DNA from 3 places in the Brenneria goodwinii genome. Region 3 is predicted to be linked to each of the others. Evidence: riboswitches for the same ligand, from Rfam matches in the RefSeq annotation. Region 3 holds a riboswitch; each other region holds the start of a gene.

Region 1 (6,791 bases), 720 kb from region 3:
CCTGACAGCCCATACTCAGCAGTTCCTGTCCCTGAGCGCACATCTCCTGCTCGTTCCTGGCCGGTGGACAATCAAGCAGGGCGGCCGCTTCCGGTAAGTTAGGGGTAATCAGTGAGACATTAGGCAACAACCGGCGGCGGATCGACGCCACCGCGTCGGGCGATAACAACGGATCGCCGCTCTTCGCCAGCATAACCGTATCCAACACCACATAAGGTATGGTGTAACGGCGCAAGCGTTCCGCCACCACGTCGACAATATCAGCCTGCGCCAGCATGCCGATCTTGGCGCTGTCGATACGCACATCGCTCAGCACGGAATCAAGCTGGGCGCCCACAAACGCCGGATCAATCCGGTAGACGGACTGAACGCCGCGGGTATTCTGCGCCACCAGCGCGGTGATCACCGAAGTGCCGTAAGCCTCCAGCGCGGAGAACGTTTTCAAATCGGCCTGGATCCCCGCCCCGCCGCTGGGATCGGTGCCGGCAATGGTTAACGCATTAATACGTCGTTTCATGCCAGAGCCTCCGTACGCAGACGATAAAGCGCATCCAGAAAGGCCGGAATAAAACTGCCCGGCCCCTGAGACCGCACGGCTGCCCGTTTCCCCGCCAGCGACATGACATAACAGGCCGTCGCCACGTGCTGTGAACGGTCGCCCTCCAGCGCACAGAAAGCGGCGACCACGGCGGATAACGCACAGCCGGTTCCCACCACGCGGGTCATGATTTTATCCCCGCCGCTAATCGCCCAACTGCGAGAACCGTCCGTGACATAGTCCACCTCGCCCGTCACCGCGACCACCGTGGAGAGACGGCGAGCCAGTTCATGGGCGGCGGGCAGCGCGGTAAACGAGTCGTTAGCGCTGTCGACGCCGCGCCCCTGCGCACTTAGCCCGGACAATGCCATGATCTCTGAGGCGTTTCCCCGAATGGCCGCCGGTTTTAGTTGCAGCAGTTCACGGGCAAATTCGCTACGAAAAGTCAGCCCGCCGACCGCCACCGGGTCGAGCACCCAGGGCGTACCGGACTGATTGGCGCTGTTGACCGCCGCCAACATGGCATCGGCGCGATCGCGCTCCAGCGTTCCGACATTAATCAGCAGCGCATCGGCCATCGCGCTGAATTGTGCGGCTTCATCCGGATCCACCACCATGGCGGGCGAAGCATTAAGCGCCAGTAACACGTTGGCGGTAAATGATTGCACCACATCGTTGGTCAGACAGTGCACTAAAGGAGACAACGCATGAAATTGCGCTAACGATGCCGCCGCATGGGCAGCCGGTAAATCGACAGGTCGAGTATTCATCATTCCCCCAACCGGCGTTCAAGAAGGCGGTAACCGGTTGGTTGGCATACCGAGACTTCCCTACGCTGGCATTATCCAGATCAGGTCAACGGGTATTTCTCAGCCTTCACGTGGAAGGGCACCCCGAGTCGTTGAAAAATCAGAAGATTTTACAGCAGGCTTACGCCTTGCCGCTTACAGAATACTGCCCGCATCATGACTTGTAAATGCGGGGCGTCACGGAAAACAAGTAAGCGCGGAACAAAAAAGGATGGCGGCCAAGGTCAATGGGGGGGCTTGCCGTCACCAGCAAGCGGCCCCGGTTCGGCGATGTTACGAACATGCCGCGACCCGCGCGGCGGCTTTGACCAGACTCAGATCGCTGCCACGCGGACCAATTAACGAAATCCCCAGCGGCGCCCCCTCTTTTTGCGCCAGCGGCAGATTGACCTGCGGTATCCCGCACAATACGGCAATGGACAACAGGTGATGGGATAAACGACGGGTTTCTTCGATATCCGCCTCATTGGCGCTCAGCAAAGGCGCGACATCCGGCACCGTGGGCAAGACCAGAATCCGGTTTCCCACCAGCGCCCGCCACTCATCTCGCCAATGATCGCGCCTGCGGCAGCTGTTGAGGTACTGCTCATCCGTCACGCATTCGCCCCAGGCAAAACGCCCGGCCACATCGGCCCCCAGCACATAACCATAACGTTTTATTTTTTCACCCTGCGCTTGCCAGGCTTCGCGTCCCTGAATAAACCGAAAGGCCCAGTAGGCGTCCTCCAGCGAAGGCAGATCGCCCGACAGCGGCAACAGTTCGCCGACGGCCGCGTTAATCTTTGCCAACGCGGGCTGCAACGCCGTTTGCGACGCGGCAGGCAGCAGCGCAAACAGCGCATCGCCGATCGTCCATTCCGGCTGATCCGGCAGCGGCGCATCGTCTTCACCCAGCAAACACTCGCCCACCCTGACGAACAACCCGGCGTCGCGGGTAAAATAGCCTGCCGTATCCATGCTGTGGCTAAGCGGCTGACAACCTTCCAGAGAAATACGGCCGTGGGTGGGGCGTAATCCATACAGTCCGCAGTAGCTGGCCGGGGTGCGTACGGAACCGCCGGTATCCGTGCCGAGGGCGAAATCACAGAGATGGTTGGAGACCGCCGACGCCGACCCCGATGACGATCCGCCGGGAATACGATCGGGCGCGGCACCGTTACGCGGGGTGCCGTAGTGCATATTCTTACCACTCATGGAAAACGCCAGCTCATTGGTATGCGTTTTCCCGACAAATTCGGCTCCCGCATCCAGCAGTCGCTGTACCGTGGGCGCGGTACGCGGTTTTATGCCTGACATGGCGAGCACATGGGGGTTTCCGCCCCCGGTAGGGTACCCCCCGACGTCGAACAGGTCTTTCACCCCGAAGGTGAAACCGGCCAACGGGCCGTGAGGCGCATGCTCAACGGCGACCGGAGGGTAAGGCATAAAGGCAAAAGCATTATCTTGCATCGTGGTTCCTTAAATTGATGAAGCCGACTCGCTTTAGTGAGCGGTCATCCAGTGATGACAACGGACCTGGTGTCCGGCAATGACGTTTTGTGAATCTGGCAATTGGCTATGACATTTGTCACTGGCCCGCGGACAGCGCGGAGAAAAAGCGCACCCGGCAGGCAAACGCATCAGGTCCGGGGGTGAGCCGGGAATACTCACCAGCCTCTCGCCTTTTCGCAGTCCGCCTTTGGGGCGGGTGCTCAGCAGCACCTGGGTATATGGGTGGAGGGGATTGTTCAGCAGCTCCTGTAGCGGAGCCTGTTCAACAATACGACCGCCGTACATCACGGCCACGCGGTCGGCCACTTCGACAGCCGCGCCGATATCGTGCGTGACGAACACAATGGAAAGACCGAGATCCTGCTGTAATTCCCGCAATAGGATCAGAATCTGAATTTGCACCGTCGCATCCAGCGCGGTGGTTGGCTCATCGGCCAGCAATAGCCGGGGCTGGCATGCCAGCGCCAGGGCGATCATCGCCCGCTGGCGCATCCCGCCGGACATTTCATGCGGGTAGGCGTCAAGCCGCTGCTCGGGGCTGGGAATTCGCACGCGCCGCAGCGCGTCCAGCGCCTCTTGCCGCGCCTCGGCATAAGAGAGCGAACGATGCTGCCGCAATGCTTCGATAATCTGCGCCCCGACGGTATAGACCGGATCCATCGCCAATAACGGCTCCTGAAAGACCATCGCCGCCACCGGTCCACGCAAGGCCCGCAGTTGCCTTTTTGAAAACGCCATCACATCCTGACCGTCTATATGAATCTGGCCGTCGATGGTGGTGGTGCGTTCAGGATGGAGACGCATCAAGGCGCGTAGGGTGACGCTTTTACCCGAACCGGATTCGCCGATCAGCGCCAGCACTTCACCACGCGCCACCGCCAGACTCACCCCATTTACCGCCGATACCGTCTGGTTACCTCTGCGAAACCGGACCTTAAGATCGCGCACATCAACCATGGGTTGCTCTGCCATTCATGCCTCCTTAACCAGGATAAGGTTGTCAGGACTCTGCGAGTGTCCCGCGCCGGGTTCAACCATCAGACAGGCGGCGGAATGCTGGTGCGCTGCAGCGTACAAACGCGGCGCGCGTTGGCTGCACACGGCTTCGGCATGCGGGCAACGCGTGTGAAAGCGGCAGCCGCCGGGCGGATTTATCGGGCTGGGAGGATCGCCGCTCAACGGAGACCTGAGCGTGCGCCGCGCCGGATCCATCGATGGCATGGAACTGAGCAAGGCGCGGGTATAAGGATGCAACGCCCCGGAAAAAAGCGCTTCCGCCGGCCCGATTTCAACCACTTCTCCCAGATACATCACCATGATGCGATCGGAGAGATAGCGCACCACGTGTAAATCATGACTGATAAACACATAGGTCAGATTGAGGCTCTCTTTCAGATCCAATAACAGGTTGATCACCTGCGCTTCAACGGACTTATCCAAAGCGGATACCGCCTCATCAAGGATCACCAGCCGCGGATCAACCGCCAGGGCGCGGGCGATATTTACCCGCTGGCGCTGCCCGCCGGATAGTTCGTGGGCGTAGCGGCCGGCAAAACGCGACGGTTCCAGCCCAACATGCGCCATCAGATCCCGCGCCCGCGTCCGGGCTTCACGTTTGTTAATACCATGCACCAAAGGACCGAATGCCACCGACTCTTCCATCGTCAGGCGCGGATTGAGCGAAGAATAGCTATCCTGAAACACCATCTGCGCCTGACGGCGGTAATTGCGTAGCGGCAAGCGCGGACCGCCGACAGATTGCCCATCGAAGATCAGTTCGCCACTGTCGTGTTCGATCAACTGCATCAGTACACGCGCGGTCGTGGATTTACCACATCCCGACTCCCCCACCACGCCCAGGGTTTCCCCTTTTAACACCGAGAAATCGATACCGTCCACCGCCCGCACCAGCGCACGTTTTCCCAATTCGCCTTTCAGCGGAAAATGTTTCACCAGTTTCCGCCCGATAAGCAGCGGCTGAGCCGGTCCGCCGATGTCGTGGTTATCCATAGTCAACTCCGTATAGCCATGGCCATCCGCAGACGATCGGCCAAAATATTAAAAGAGATAGAGGTGATGAAAATCATCGCGCCGGGCAGCGCGCATACCCACGGTTGGGTATAAATCGCGGTGCGCAGCGTATTCAGCATCAATCCCCATTCCGGTTCCGGCGGCGTCACTCCCAAACCGAGAAAAGAAAGGCCCGACGCCAAAATCATTGATATCGAAATCAGTCCGGTGGTGAACACGAAGATCGGCCCCAGTACATTGCCCAGAACCTGGGTGCGGATGATGGTAAACGCGGAAGCGCCGGAGGCGCGCGCCGCTTCAATGTAATCGCGGTTACGCACCTGCGTTGTTACACTCTCCGCGATGCGCGCCACCTGCGGCACAAAAACCAGCGTCAGCGAGATCAGGGCATTCACCACCCCGGCCCCCATCGCGCCGGATAAGGCAATCGCCAACAACACGGAAGGAAAGGCGTAGAAAATATCGACGGTGCGCATGATTACGCTATTCAGCCAGCCACCGGCATAGCCAGCGATAATGCCGATAGTCGAACCGATAACAAAAGCAATCGCCACCGGCGTAATCCCCATAAACAGAGATAGCCGGGTGCCGAGCATCAGCCGCGACAGCATATCGCGCCCCAGTTCATCGGAACCCAGTGGGAAACCGGGTGTCCCGATAGGTTTCAGACGATTGAACATTGAGGTGGCGTAGGGATCGCCATGAACGATCCACGGCCCCAGCGCCGCCAGCACCAGGAGGCATAAAATCACCAACCCCACGCTCAGCGCCGAAGGATCGCGCATTATCCTCCCGAGCACCACACGCCAGTATCCCTGCGACTTTTCCGTCAAATCCACACTCAGGGCTGGACGCGCAAGATTAAGATTCATGATCAAGCCCTCTTTATTCGTGGATCAAACAGCGTTTGCAGGATATCGACCAGCAAATTGAGCAGGACAAAAAACAGCGCCAGCACCCAGATGGTGCCCTGCAACAGCGGTAAATCGCGCTGAAAAATCGCCGAGTTAAGCAGTAATCCGGTTCCCGGCCAGGCAAATACGGTTTCCACCAGAATGGATCCCCCCATCAGGTAGCCGATTTGCAATCCCATTACCGCCAGCGCGGTAGGCGCGGCGTTCTTCGCAACATGGGTAAATAATGCAAACTCGCTGACGCCTTTCGCTCTCAATCCGATAATAAATTCCTGCGCCAGCGTTTCCGCGATCTGTACGCGCACGGTTCGGGCGATGATGCCTGTCGGGATCACCGACAGCGTGATGGACGGAAGCAACATAAACTTCAGATGTTCCCAATCCCAGGCCCAATCCATCGCCCCCATGGGGCCACCGCCCGTGGCGGGCAGCCAATTTAGCTGGGAAGAAAAAATGATGACCAGCAGCATTCCCAACCAGTAATGCGGCACGCTGACGCCAAAGATGGAAAAGGCGGAGGCGATGCGATCAATCCAGCTATCCTGAAAATAACCGGCAACAAAACCGAACAGGCTGCCTAAGACAAAACCGATGAACGATGCGAGCAAGGCGAGACGCAGCGAGTAACTTACGGCGTTCATCACTTCGCTGCTCACCGGACGGCCGCTGGCGATGGACATGCCCAGATCGCCCTGCACCGCATGCCACAGCCAAAGACCGAACTGCACCGGCAGCGGCCGATCGAAGCCATAAGCCTGGATCAACTGCTGGCGCAGCGCTTCGGAGGCATCCGGCGGCATAACGGATACCAGAGGATCGCCCGGGGTCATATGAACCAGCATGAAACAGACCAGCGCGACGCCAAGCAAAATTGGCGTCGCCAGCAACAGGCGGCGAATAATATAAGTGAACATGGCAAACCTCGCAGACTGGAAATAAAAACCGCTATCCATCCCCGCAGATTTCAGCCAGCGGACGACCCGCGGTCGGTTCACCGCCTCAATCTGC
Region 2 (6,791 bases), 1.3 Mb from region 3:
GGGCGACCTTGCCGGATTCCTGCGGCAGCGTGGCGTCGTGGTAGGCGCGAGCGGTTTCGGGATCGAGCGACAGATTGAACTGATCTTCCCAGCGAAATTCGAAGCGCGCTTTGGACATGGCGTTATCGCGGATTTGCGCGCCGGGGTGGCCTTTCGCCAGATCGGCGGCGTGGGCGGCGATTTTGTAGGTAATCAGTCCCTGCTTTACATCCTCTTTGTCAGGTAACCCGAGGTGCTCTTTGGGCGTAACGTAGCAGAGCATGGCGCAGCCGAACCAGCCGATCATCGCCGCGCCGATACCCGAGGTGAAATGGTCGTAACCGGGAGCGATATCGGTGGTCAACGGGCCAAGCGTATAGAACGGCGCTTCATGGCAGTGTTCCAGCTCTTCCGTCATATTGCGGCGGATCATCTGCATCGGCACATGTCCCGGCCCTTCAATCATGACCTGTACATCGTATTCCCAGGCAATTTTGGTCAGTTCCCCCAGCGTATGCAGTTCGGCAAACTGCGCTTCATCGTTGGCATCCTGAATCGAGCCGGGGCGTAAGCCGTCTCCTAACGACAACGCGACGTCATACGCGGCGCAGATTGCACAAATATCGCGGAAATGTTCATACAGAAAGCTCTCCTGATGATGCGACAGACACCACTTCGCCATGATTGAGCCGCCGCGGGAGACGATGCCGGTCAGCCGTTTGGCGGTCATGGGGACATAGCGCAGCAGCACGCCCGCGTGAATGGTAAAATAGTCGACGCCCTGTTCCGCCTGCTCCAGCAGGGTATCGCGGAACATCTCCCAGTTCAGGTTTTCCGCCACGCCGTTAACTTTTTCCAGCGCCTGATAAATGGGAACCGTGCCAATCGGCACCGGGCTGTTGCGCAGGATCCATTCGCGGGTTTCATGAATATAACGCCCGGTGGACAGATCCATCACGGTATCCGCGCCCCAGCGGGTTGACCACACCAGCTTCTCCACTTCTTCCTCGATGGAGGAGGTCACAGCGGAATTACCGATGTTGGCGTTCACCTTCACCAGAAAATTGCGGCCGATAATCATCGGTTCGGATTCGGGGTGGTTAATATTGGCTGGAATGATGGCGCGGCCGGCGGCGACCTCCTGACGCACAAACTCCGCAGTGATGTTCTCCGGCAAATTGGCGCCGAAGCTCTGGCCGGGGTGCTGCTGGCGTAACACTTCGCCTCGAATGCGTTCGCGCCCCATATTTTCACGTATCGCGATGAATTCCATTTCCGGGGTGATGATGCCTTGACGGGCATAGTGCAGTTGGGTCACGCATTTTCCCGCTTTGGCGCGGCGGGGACGGGGCAGGTGTTCGAAACGAAGATGGTCGAGTCCGGCATCCGCCAGGCGCTGTTGGGTGAAATCGGAACTGACGCCGGGCAGCGTTTCCGTGTCGTTACGTTCGGCAATCCAGTTCGATCGCAGCCGGTTGAGTCCGATACGCACATCCGGGCATAAAGCCGGATCGCCGTACGGACCGGCGGTGTCATAAACTGGGATCGGTTCATTGTCGACGTACTGCGGATTATCCTTACTGCCGCCGATTAGCGTCGGGCTGAGCTCGATCTCGCGCATTGGGATACGGATATCTTCACGCGGACCGGTGAGGTAAATACGTTGGGAATTGGGAAATGCCATGCCCTGCAATGTATCAATGAATTGCTGGGCGGCGGCTCGTTGCTCACGACGGTTGGTTTTGGGCGATGTTGCGCGCGATTTTTCTGTAGACATAGCAAGTTCCTATAACACGTAAAGGGAAAATTGCTTGTCTGGAGTTCGGAGGGAGTAATAACAGAATTGATGCCATGCAGATTAACGCGGAAACGACATCTAGGGGTTAATCAGGCATATTACTCTTGTTCCCTTCGCAGGTATTAACCCGATCAGGTTCCGCGGATCCCGAATTAACGGTCTCAGCCCGTGCATTTTCATTGCTTGTTGAAAAGAAACAACAAACGGAAACGCGCTAGGCACTCCGACAAGATAGCCCCACTGTTAGCAGGCTGATTACAACGATGACACTGTAGGACGGCAGGCGGTGCATGTCAAAGACTGCCTGCCCGGTCTGTGAAGAAAAGCGGTGTTTTGCTCATCAGACCGAGGCTTTCAGCGGGAGGATGATCGGTTTATGATTGGTCTCAATATTGATTATCACAAACCAGACGAATCATTTCATCTTCCAACGTAAAGCGTTCTTCCAGCAATTCGCCGACGTTGGAGAGCGCTTGCTGGAATGCTATACAGTTGTCATGATCGATTGACGTCGCCAGGTGACCGTCATAGAAGTCCATAATCTGTTGCGTGTTGTCTTGTAAGGCGCAATCAAGCTTTGCAGACTGCGACAGCTTCTGTTCGCTTAAGGCAGCGGCTTCCTGCAATATCCGTTCATACGCATGAAAGTGACCGGCTGAAAGATAATCAACCAGATTCTGGTGAAAGTTATCCAACGCTTTTTCATCGAGGCGTGAGTATGCGTCTTTGTTGGGCTTGATGCCAACCAACTGGTAGTAAGTAATCAGGAGCTGTTTACGCGCTTGTAGCCACTGGTCGATTAACGCATTATTGCCACCGACGAGTTCAGTCAGGCTTTGTAACTGGTTTAGCATTATTGGCTCCGTGAATGATAAAAATAGCCGTTGGTTATGAACGTTAGCTAAATCACCCTGAATGGTAAAGGGCTAGTGAAGTGATAATGGGGCAATAAACGATATGGAACAAACGCTAAAAGGTGACGAAACCGGATGGTGGGTGGTCAGTCACTCGAATCAAATATGGCTTCCTCAGGGAGAATTACCGCAGGGAACGGCGGAAAGTTGGTCTTTGCAGGGTGAAACCGCTCGCAGGATCGGCGAGTGGCAGGGGCAACCGATGTGGCTGGTTTGCCGGAACCGGGAATCCGGTATGACGTCTGTGCGCCAACTTATCGATCAGGACGCCAGCCTGTTTCAAATGGCCGGCCGGGGCGTGCAACTGGCGGAGTTTTACCGCGCTCACAAGTTCTGCGGCTATTGCGGCCATGAAATGGTGCGCAGTAAAACCGAACTGGCCAGCCTGTGCCTGCACTGCAAGGAACGTTATTATCCGCAGATCGCGCCCTGTATTATCGTGGCGATCCGGCGGGGCGATGAGATTTTACTGGCGCAGCATAATCGTCACCGGGGCAATATGTATACGGTGTTGGCCGGGTTTGTCGAGGTGGGGGAAACGCTGGAACAGACGGTGGCTCGCGAAGTGATGGAAGAGAGCCGTATTGAAATTAAGAACCTGCGTTATATCAGTTCTCAGCCCTGGCCTTTCCCGCACTCGCTGATGATGGCGTTTATGGCCGACTATGCGGGGGGCGAAGTTCAGCACGATCCTTCAGAGCTGCGGGATGCCGGCTGGTTCCGCTATGACCGCCTTCCGCTTTTACCGCCGCCGGGCACGGTGGCGCGCCGACTGATAGAGGACACGGTGGCGTTGTGCCGCGCCTATCATGAGAACGGTAACGAACGTATTACCATCAACGGCGGCGTGATGCACCGGGATGATAACGAAAGGAAAAACAGATGACTGATCTGAAAAACGATCGCTACCTGCGGGCGTTGTTACGCCAGCCTGTCGATGTAACGCCGGTGTGGATGATGCGTCAGGCGGGGCGTTATTTGCCGGAATATAAGGCAACCCGCGCCCAGGCCGGTGATTTCATGTCGCTGTGTAAAAATGCGGAACTGGCCTGTGAAGTCACGCTGCAGCCTTTGCGGCGTTACGATCTTGATGCGGCGATCCTGTTTTCAGATATCCTGACCATTCCCGATGCGATGGGGCTGGGGCTTTATTTTGAAACGGGCGAAGGCCCGCGTTTTCAGTCTCCGATTGCCAGTCACGCCGATGTGGTGAATTTACCGGTTCCCGATCCGGAACAGGAATTGGCTTATGTGATGAATGCGGTGCGCACCATCCGCAAGAACCTTGCCGGCGCGGTGCCGCTGATCGGTTTTTCCGGCAGCCCCTGGACATTAGCCACCTATATGGTTGAAGGCGGCAGCAGTAAGGCATTTACCATCATTAAAAAAATGATGTTTGCCCAGCCGAAAACCCTGCATTTGTTGCTGGATAAGCTGGCGGACAGCGTCATTCTTTATCTGAACGCGCAAATTCGCGCGGGCGCCCAGGCGGTAATGGTGTTCGATACCTGGGGCGGAGTGCTGAGCGGTCGTGACTATCGTGAATTTTCCCTGCATTACATGCACAAAATCGTCGATGGCCTGCAGCGCGAAAATGAAGGCCGGCGCGTGCCTGTCACCCTGTTTACCAAGGGGGGCGGCCAGTGGCTGGAAGCGATGGCGCAAACCGGCTGTGATGCGCTGGGCGTAGACTGGACCATCGATATTGCCGACGCGCGTCGCGCCGTTGGCGATAAGGTCGCGCTACAGGGAAACATGGATCCTTCCATGCTTTATGCGCCGCCGGCCAGGATTGAGCAAGAGGTCGCGGCTATTCTGGCGGGGTTCGGCCAGGGAAGCGGGCACGTGTTTAATCTGGGACATGGTATTCATCAGGATGTGCCGCCAGAGCATGCGGGCGTATTTGTTGATGCGGTGCATGCGTTATCCCGCGTCTATCATTCATAGGGGGACGTGTGATTGATACCCAGTCGTTGCGCGCGGAGCAACTGACGCGTGCCGCGGAAATTATTCGCTATGACGATCTGCCCTTTGAGCAGCCGGCGTTCATTGCCGGTGCCGATGTGGGGTTTGAACAGGATGGCGCGGTGACCCGTGCGGCCATCGCCTTGATGCGCTACCCGTCGCTGGAATTGGTGGAGTATAAAATTGCGCGTGTCGGCACGACGATGCCGTACATTCCCGGTTTTCTATCCTTTCGGGAATGCCCGGGCTTAATGGCGGCCTGGACGCAGCTTGAGCAAAAGCCGGATCTGTTATTTGTTGACGGGCATGGTATTTCGCATCCACGCCGGCTTGGCGTCGCCAGTCATTTCGGTCTTTTGGTGAATGTCCCGACGATTGGCGTGGCGAAGCGCCGTCTGTGCGGGCATTTCGAGCTATTATCAGATGAGGTAGGCAGTCAGCAGCCATTGCTGGATAAAGGCGAGCAGATCGGCTGGGTATGGCGCAGCAAAGCGCGCTGTAATCCGCTGTTCGTGGCGACAGGCCATCGCGTCAGCTCGGACACGGCGTTGTTGTGGGTGAAACGTTGCATGCGTGGCTATCGTCTGCCCGAACCCACGCGCTGGGCCGATGTGGTGGCGTCTAACCGTCCTGCTTTTCAGCGTTGGCAACAACAGATGCTGCGATAGCTCTCGTTACAAAAACTTTAGGAATACAGGCATAGGGCGCGGCGTTAATTTCAGGTACACTGCCGCCCATAGCTTATAGCGAGCATAAAGATGTTACGTAACCCGATTCATTTGCGTTTGGAAAAGCTAGGAAGCTGGCAGCATGTTACTTTTATGGCATGCCTTTGCGAACGTATGTATCCCAATTACCATGAGTTCTGTCAGCAAACCGAGTTCGGCGACGCCATGGTTTACCGTCGTATTCTCGACCTGGTTTGGGAAACGTTGGTGGTCAAAGATGCGAAAGTCAATTTTGATAGCCAATTAGAGAAATTAGAAGAGGCAATTCCTGTCGCGGATGACTATGATATTTATGGTGTCTACCCGGCGATCGATGCGTGTATTGCTTTAGGTGAACTGCTTCATTCCCGTTTAAGCGGTGAAACGCTGGAGCATGCGATTGCTGTCAGTGAAACGTCGATTCGTACCGTCGCCATGCTGGAAATGACGCAGGCCGGTAAAGAAATGACCGATGACGAATTGAATGTTTTACCGGCAGTCGAAGATGAATGGGACATCCAGTGGGAGATTTTTCGCCTGCTGGCTGCCTGTGAAGAACGTGATATTGAATTGATTAAAGGGCTTCGTGCCGATCTGCGTGAGGCCGGAAGTAGTAACATTGGGATAAATTTAAGCCAATAACACAATAAAACGTGATTTAAGGCTTGAAATGGTATGTCTAAAGACTTCACATCCGCACCCTGTCTGGTCTACATTTGGGGTGCGTAAAAAAAGTGGCTGTCGGTGCGTGTATGCAGGAGAGTGCTGTCATGGCATATCCGTCGCACTCGATGCTTAGCAAGCGATAAACACACTGTAAGGATAACTTATGAATAAGACTCAACTGATTGATGTAATTGCGGACAAAGCTGATCTTTCAAAAGTACAAGCAAAAGCTGCTCTGGAATCAACTCTGGCGGCAATTACCGAGTCTCTGAAAGAAGGTGATGCAGTACAATTAGTTGGTTTTGGTACGTTTAAAGTAAACCATCGTAACGAGCGCACTGGCCGCAACCCACAAACTGGTAAAGAAATCAAAATTGCTGCAGCCAATGTGCCAGCGTTTGTTTCTGGCAAGGCTCTGAAAGACGCAGTTAAATAAGTCAATGCCGGTTAAGAGTTTAAGCAGGGGGGCGGGTTCGCCCCTTTTGCTTTTATTGCGTCGGCTCGGCATCGGCGCAGCGATCCTCTCAATCGTGGCCTGTAGCGGTCATACTCCCCCTCCATCAGTTTTTGCCAGCGGTTATATTTCCGATCGCGGAATTGTCCGTCTGTGGCGGAAAGACGACGCCCAGCACGATACCATCAGGCTGATATCGGTTTATAACCCGTTTCAGGGCGATAATACGGTGGTGACCCGTTATTTGTATCAACAGGGTAACCTGCGTGAAATCAAAAGAACCCTGGAAGGCCAGAAAGATGATACCC
Region 3 (6,791 bases):
GCGCCGGATTTTTACTGGCGGCAAGCTGTCCGGCGACTTCAATTTGCAGATAATGTCCTTCGCTAAAGTTCGCCGCGGCGTAGTTATCGTTCTTCTCTTCAATGATGTGGTATGCCGGGGAGGTGGTATAGCTGAGCACCAGATCGGCTTCACCCTTTAGGAATAACCCATAGGCTTCGCTCCAGCCTTTGGTGACGGTAACCGTTTTCTTAGCCAGTTTTTGCCATGCCTGCGGGGCTTGATCGCCATATACTTTCTGCATCCATAGCAGCAGTCCTAATCCAGGCGTACTGGTGCGCGGATCCTGATAAATGACTTTCCACGGCTCCGTGCTGTCGATCAGCTCATGCAGGCTTTGGGGCGGATTCTTCAGGCGGTTTTTGTCATAGACAAACGCGAAGTAGCCATAGTCATAGGGAACAAAGGTCGTATTGTCCCAGCCGCCGGGGATATCAACGACAGCCTTGGTATCCAGGCCGTGTTTGGCGAATAGCCCGGTCTGTTCCGCCGCCTGCAACAGGTTGTTGTCCAACCCCAGAATGATATCCGCTTTACTGTTCTTCCCTTCCATACGCAGGCGGTTCAGCAGCGAGACCCCGTCTTCCAGCGCGACGAAATTCAGCTCGCAGTCGCACTCTTTTTCGAAGGCCGTTTTAATGACCGGCCCTGGCCCCCATTCGGAAGCGAAAGAATCATAGGTGTAAACCGTAAGCGCCGGTTTAGCGAAAGAGGAGGCCGACGCCAGCAACAGGCAGGGAAGGATTTTTTTCAATATTGACGTTGAACGTTTTAACAACGGTTGTTTGAGTAATGTGATATTTAACACTTTGCACTCCTGTCATCATAGGGTGGCAAAGGTCTTTGAGTCTCAGCGATGAGCACTCTCAAATCCCTTCGCCGGTATTAACCGGATCAGGTTCGACGGGTATTTTCTCAGCGCAAGACGTGTCGCATAGGCATTACACGTCTTCCGCACCCCGTTGAGAACGCTCTATTGTAAAGACTTATGGGTGACGGCGAAAGCGAGACGCTTAGTTTTCCGGCTGCGCGAACCAGGCGGACTTAAAGTCAAACCATCCCAGGGTATTCATGCGGATGCCCCGCATGCTGCGTTGCCCCTGAAGTTGCAGCCAGTTGTGGAACAGTGGATGTAACTGACAACTGGCAATAAGTTTTTCACTCCATTCCGCTATTGGCAACGCCTTGCCGCGCCACAGGCCGGCGTCCTCGTGCAGATCTTCATTAAGGCAATGCTGTATCAGCGGCTGCTCGTAAAACAGGGCGAACAGCGAGAACTCCAGCGGCAAGTAGCAGTTGTTGCTGCATAGCCAGATATCGCTTTCCGCTTCGCCGCGATACCACTCTTCGTAACCGATTGTCTGTAAGTCGAGTTGCACGCCATGTTCTTGCAGCACTTTTTCCATGATGCCGCTGATAACCCTATATTCAGGATGTTCCCGGTAGATTGTCAGGGTGATCCGTTGCAGATCTTTGGGTTTTCCCTGTGGCTCGATACGTTCCTGGTGATGCCAGCGGGGGAGCAGACCATAGGCTGGCGACCAGTCCCGCTGGTGCGAAATATCCGCATAACGCAGCAGGGCGATCGGATTGAATATCTGGCACAGCCAGCGGCGCACTTCCAGTTGGCTCGCCTGCGCCGAACGAGCATCAAACAGCAGGAAATAACAGCCTTCTTCCATGCGGCTTTCCAACTGGTTATGCGACGAATCATCCGATTCCAGATGCGGGGAGTAGGGATGCATCTCTGTCGCGTCGGGAATCACCCAGATGTTGACCTCGTCAATCAGCGCCCGATAGCCGAAGTAGTCATCGAATGCTTTGATTTTAAGTTGATTGTCGTTGTTGCGCGTTACCGCGTAAGGACCGGTTCCGATAGGGTGTCTGGCGAAATCCGGCAGGGTTCGCCACTCTTCCGGCAGAATCATCGCCGAAACGCTGCCAAGCAGCCACGGCAACCAGTCGTCGGGGCTGGTCAGCCGGACATCAATCACAAACGGCATGGGGGAGGTCACCTTCTCAATATGTGAAAACAGCGGGGACGCGGCAAGCCGGGTGAGCGAGGTAATGACATCCGCCATGGTCAGTTCCCGTCCGTGGTGAAAACGAATGGAAGGGCGCAGATAAAACCGCCAGTGCAGCGGCGACAACATTTGCCAGTGATGGGCTAAGTCGGGTTTTAGTTCCCCATTTTCCTCATTTATGTTGGTCAGCCCGCTGAATATCTGGCGGGCAATATGCATTTCCGAACGGCGCAGCGCCGATCCCGGCAACAGATTGCGCAGCGGACGATAATAAAGAATGCGCAGAATATGTTTACCCTGGCGAAAGCTGCGGCCAAGGTGCGAAAGCAGCATCTGCCGCACGGTTTGTTTATCGCCGACCAGTTGTACCAACTGATCGATGCGATCCTGCTCCAACAGGTCTTCGGCCCGCTGTTGCTGCAATGCCAGTCCGGTGTAGATAAAGGTCAACTGCGAACGTTTACTCCGCCCGGCTTCCGCCTGCCAGATAAGCCATCCCTGTTTTTGCATGGCGCCGAGCAGTGAACGGATATGGCGGCGAGAACAGCTTAATACCCCGGCCAGCTCTTGCAGCGTCGTGTCGGTGGTTTGCCCTTGATAGCGTTGCCACAGGCGAATGAACTGTTGTTGCAAACGAGATGAAGGCATAAAAGAGGAACTCCCCGCACTAAAGTCATCAATTTATCTTTCCCTATATTACGTCGATACTTTCATGCAATGAAAGCGGGGAGGTGGATTATGAAAGTTTCATCACTGTATCGGTTCTATCAAGCCTATCTTGCTGCGGGTCAATCTAAATGGTTGAGCGGGATATCGGTTCAACAGCGGGTGGAATTATTGCAGCAGGCGACGCAGTGGCAGATAGAAAACATGTCGGAAGAAGAGTACCGCCACTGGTTATAACCGTAAGTTTCGGGTAGAGAAACATTCTGAGTAATGGTGCGATTTCACCAGCCAGCGAACCTTCTGCTGGCTTTTTTTTTGCACCACGCTTTGCCCTCTCAGGTTATTAATGCTGTTCGTTTAAAGATCGAGATACCCGGGGCGACCACGACGAGAGGCGTCCCTGCGGGAACCTCATCGCCGTGTTTCCCCTAATATCAGGCTTAAGTGAACGGCATTACTGTCAGATTATGGCCTTTCTAACTACCGCCGATACCCATTCCGACACCGCCACGGTCAGCAGAATCACCAAAAAGATGACGGTGATTTGCGGCCAGGCCAGCATATTGAGCGACGATTGAAGGTTAAGACCGAGGCCGCCGGCCCCCACCAGGCCAAGAATGGCGGACTCGCGGATGTTGATGTCCCAGCGGAATACGGTAATGCCAAGCAGGCTGGGCAGGATCTGCGGAACAATCGCATAGTCAATGATCTGAAGCCGGCTGGCGCCCGTCGCCATAACGGCTTCAACCTGCGTTTCATCTATCTCTTCGATCGCTTCATACAACAGTTTTCCAATAAAACCAATGGATCGCAGCGCGATGGCGATAGTGCCGGCCATCATGCCGGGGCCAAGGATCGAAACCAGCAGCAGCGCCCAGATCAATGAGTTGATCGAGCGAGATGAGACGATGATCAATAGCGCGATCGAGCGGATAAACGCCGCCGGCGTGGTGTTGCGCGCCGCCAGAAACGCGATGGGCACGGCGATAAGCGTGCCGCCCAACGTGCCGAGCGTCGCCATATTCAGCGTATCCCACAGCGGAATAAGCAACTGTGGCAAATAGGACCAGCGCGGCGGGAACGCGCGCGCCAGAATATCTTCCCCCTGTACCGGCGCATCGTAGACGAATGACCAAATCGTATCTTTGGTCATTAACTGCCAGCAAAAGAGGAAGAAGGCGACAAGAACCAGCCAACCCGCCCATTGCAGCAGCTCCGCGCCGGTTGTCTGATGACGCCATTCGGGGGACGATGTTTTCGTCTTGAAGTCTGACATTATTGGATCCGTTTGCGGATAAGACTGGAAAAGTATTCCGCCGCCATGACGATGGCGATGATGATGATCAGGATGGCGCTGGCGCTGTCATATTCGTAGCGGTCGATTGCCGTATTCAGCGTGGCGCCGATGCCCCCGGCGCCGACAATGCCGATGACGGCGGATTCGCGGAAATTGATATCAAAGCGATAGAGTGAAAGCCCGATCAGCCGCGGCATCACCTGCGGCTGTACCGCATAGTTCAGCAGTTGCGGCCAGGATGCGCCGGTCGATCGGATCGCTTCGATCTGCGCGGCGTCGGTCTCTTCAATATCCTCCGCCAGCAGTTTGGCGATAAAACCGATCGTGGCGAAGGCCAGCGTCAGGAATCCGGCGAACGGGCCGAAACCAAACATGGCCACCAGCAGGATGGCGATGATGATTTCCTGAAAGGCGCGTGAAACGGCGATAATGCTGCGGCAAATCATGTAAATTGGCATCGGCGTCAGGTTGCGTGCGGCGCCGACTCCAATCGGAATCGAGAGCAGAATACCGACAATCGTCGCGCATACCGTCATGGTCAGGCTTTCCTGAAGGCCGGGAAGAATATCGCGCCAGCGTGAAACGAAATCCGGTTGCAGGAACCCCTGCAGGAAGCGCCAGCCGCGGTCAAGACCTTCCCAGGCCCGCCGCCAGTTTACTTCCATCGAGGAAAGCGCGGCCAACAGGTAGAGCGCGCATCCGCCATAGGCGAGCCAACGCACGGCCCTGCTACGAATAAAACGCGGCGGCCGCCGCCAGGTAGTGGGGTGAGTTGTGGTAGTCATTACAGGCTCTCGACCATTTTCCCGGCGGGAAGATCCATGTGGGCCAAGGGAGCCTCGGCTGCGTCATCCTTTGCCTGTTGGCGCATCGCCGCCCAGTCTTCTTCACCGTAAATGTGCGTCAGCGCGCTGTTGTCCAATCGATCGGGCGAGCCGTCAAAGACAATCTCTCCGGCGCGCAGGCCGATGATCCGTTCGACAAAATTCTGCGCAAGAACCACATCATGAATATTGATGATGGCCGGCAGGCCGCGTTCCCGGCAAATCTCGCTAATCAGCCGCATAATCTGCCGTGAGGTTTTAGGGTCGAGCGAGGCCGTCGGTTCATCGATCAGCAGCAGTTCAGGATCCTGCGCCAATGCGCGGGCGATGCCGACACGCTGGCGCTGACCGCCTGACAGGGCGTCGGCGCGTTTGTTGACATGTTCGGACAGCCCCACCCGTTCCAGCAGCGCAAACGCATTCGCCACATCCTGCGGCGGATAACGGCGGAAAAAACTGCGCCAGAAGGGAACATAGCCTAAACGGCCGGATAATACGTTCTCCATCACGGTAAGCCGTTCGACTAACGCATATTCCTGAAAAATCATGCCGATACGCCGACGCAAAATCCGCAGACGGGTACGCGAAATACCGGTAATCTCTTCATTTTTCAGGAAAATACGGCCTTCACTGGGTTCGATCAACCGGTTGATACAGCGGATCAGCGTCGATTTACCCGCGCCCGAGGGGCCAATCAGTCCGATAACCTGTCCGGCAGGCACCTCCAGGCTGACGTTTTTCAGCGCCTTGTCGCCGACACGGTAAGTTTTACTCAGGTTAGCGATGCGCAGCATCATGACCTCCGATACAGGTGGTGAGGGATGGCATAGGCCAGCCCATCTTCATGTAGGGTCATTTGCATGTATAGACGACGCCGTTGGCTTCATCTATCTGACGAATTACCTGCCAGGTATCCTTGAAGGTGATGGGGATGAACGCTTCCTGCGGCGGCTCGGAGTGCTTGAACTCTTCAAGCAGTTTCGATCCTTCCCATTGGTAAGTGAAAAACGCTTTCTTGATCTTTTCCTGTAATTCCGGCGTCAGGTTATGCGCCATACCGTAACCGGTGGTCGGGAAAGTCTGGGATTTGTAGATCGACTTAACCTGATCGGCTTTCACCACGTCGCGCGCGATCATGCGGTTCAACACGGAGTTGGCGACGGCGGCGGCGGGGTAGTCGTGGTTGGCGACGCCCAGGATCGAGTTGTCGTGCTTGCCGGAGAATACCGGTTCAAAATCTTTGCCCGGCACCATGTTATATTCGGCTTTAAGGATGGCGGAGGGCGCTTTATATCCTGAGTTTGAGGTTTCGGACGTGAAGGCCAGCTGTTTTCCTTTGATGTCCTCAACCTTTTCGATGCCGGAACCCGGCCAGGTGATGATCTCCATTTCGTAGCCGAAAGCGCCTTGTTTGGAAGCCATCATCGCAAAGGGGTGGAAACCGGCGCAGGCGACGGCGATAGGGTTGCCGCCGGTATTGAATCCGGCCACATGCAGGCGGCCTGCCCGCATCGCCTCGATCTGCGCGGCATTGGATTGTACCGGGAAGAACTGAACCTTTTTCCCAGTCACTTCCGCCATATGTTCGAGGAAACCCTGCCAGATATCAGCGTAAACCGCCGGATCTTCAACCGGGGTGTAGGCGAAAATCAACGTATCGGGATCGACCTGCAGTTTCTTATCCGTTGGAGTATCGGCGACCATATCGCCATCCGCGTCGGTATAACGGCTATCCAGTTTGAATTCCGCCTGGGCGGGAAGGGCAAGAGTGACTATAGACAGTGACAGCGCCAATGCCGCATAACGCATTTTCATGACGTTCTCCATGTAGCCAGAAGGTAAATAAATTAAGTAGTAATAAGTTGAAACTATCGATGTTGGGTAAATTTAATCAGGGTGATTATTCGGCAGATTTAATACGACTCTGTGATCGTTCAGAGACAGTTCTATGACAGAGGGGCA

The links. Region 3 has a riboswitch for thiamine pyrophosphate ahead of thiB (thiamine ABC transporter substrate binding subunit). Riboswitches for the same ligand answer to the same signal wherever they lie in the genome.
Region 1: linked by a shared signal. The riboswitch ahead of thiM (hydroxyethylthiazole kinase) and the one ahead of thiB (thiamine ABC transporter substrate binding subunit) in region 3 are both predicted to bind thiamine pyrophosphate.
Region 2: linked by a shared signal. The riboswitch ahead of thiC (phosphomethylpyrimidine synthase ThiC) and the one ahead of thiB (thiamine ABC transporter substrate binding subunit) in region 3 are both predicted to bind thiamine pyrophosphate.

What each region holds. Positions count from the first base shown of each region.
Region 1 covers NZ_CP014137.1:554,601-561,391, reverse strand. Annotated here, with positions in the region: gene thiD (bifunctional hydroxymethylpyrimidine kinase/phosphomethylpyrimidine kinase) at 1-517, opposite strand, end outside; gene thiM (hydroxyethylthiazole kinase) at 514-1,308, opposite strand; TPP riboswitch at 1,349-1,444, opposite strand; gene ACN28R_RS02555 (amidase) at 1,621-2,796, opposite strand; gene ACN28R_RS02550 (ABC transporter ATP-binding protein) at 2,830-3,810, opposite strand; gene ACN28R_RS02545 (ABC transporter ATP-binding protein) at 3,811-4,848, opposite strand; gene ACN28R_RS02540 (ABC transporter permease) at 4,851-5,741, opposite strand; gene ACN28R_RS02535 (ABC transporter permease) at 5,744-6,697, opposite strand.
Region 2 covers NZ_CP014137.1:3,915,106-3,921,896, reverse strand. Annotated here, with positions in the region: gene thiC (phosphomethylpyrimidine synthase ThiC) at 1-1,756, opposite strand, end outside; TPP riboswitch at 1,869-2,013, opposite strand; gene rsd (sigma D regulator) at 2,164-2,631, opposite strand; partial or broken gene nudC (NAD(+) diphosphatase) at 2,735-3,508, shown strand; gene hemE (uroporphyrinogen decarboxylase) at 3,574-4,638, shown strand; gene nfi (deoxyribonuclease V) at 4,647-5,324, shown strand; gene ACN28R_RS17410 (YjaG family protein) at 5,415-6,005, shown strand; gene hupA (nucleoid-associated protein HU-alpha) at 6,193-6,465, shown strand; gene ACN28R_RS17400 (DUF1481 domain-containing protein) at 6,470-6,791, shown strand, end outside.
Region 3 covers NZ_CP014137.1:5,194,150-5,200,940, forward strand. Annotated here, with positions in the region: gene thiB (thiamine ABC transporter substrate binding subunit) at 1-775, opposite strand, end outside; TPP riboswitch at 872-990, opposite strand; gene sgrR (HTH-type transcriptional regulator SgrR) at 1,032-2,690, opposite strand; gene sgrT (glucose uptake inhibitor SgrT) at 2,781-2,945, shown strand; gene phnE (phosphonate ABC transporter, permease protein PhnE) at 3,169-3,984, opposite strand; gene phnE (phosphonate ABC transporter, permease protein PhnE) at 3,984-4,790, opposite strand; gene phnC (phosphonate ABC transporter ATP-binding protein) at 4,790-5,623, opposite strand; gene phnD (phosphate/phosphite/phosphonate ABC transporter substrate-binding protein) at 5,682-6,644, opposite strand.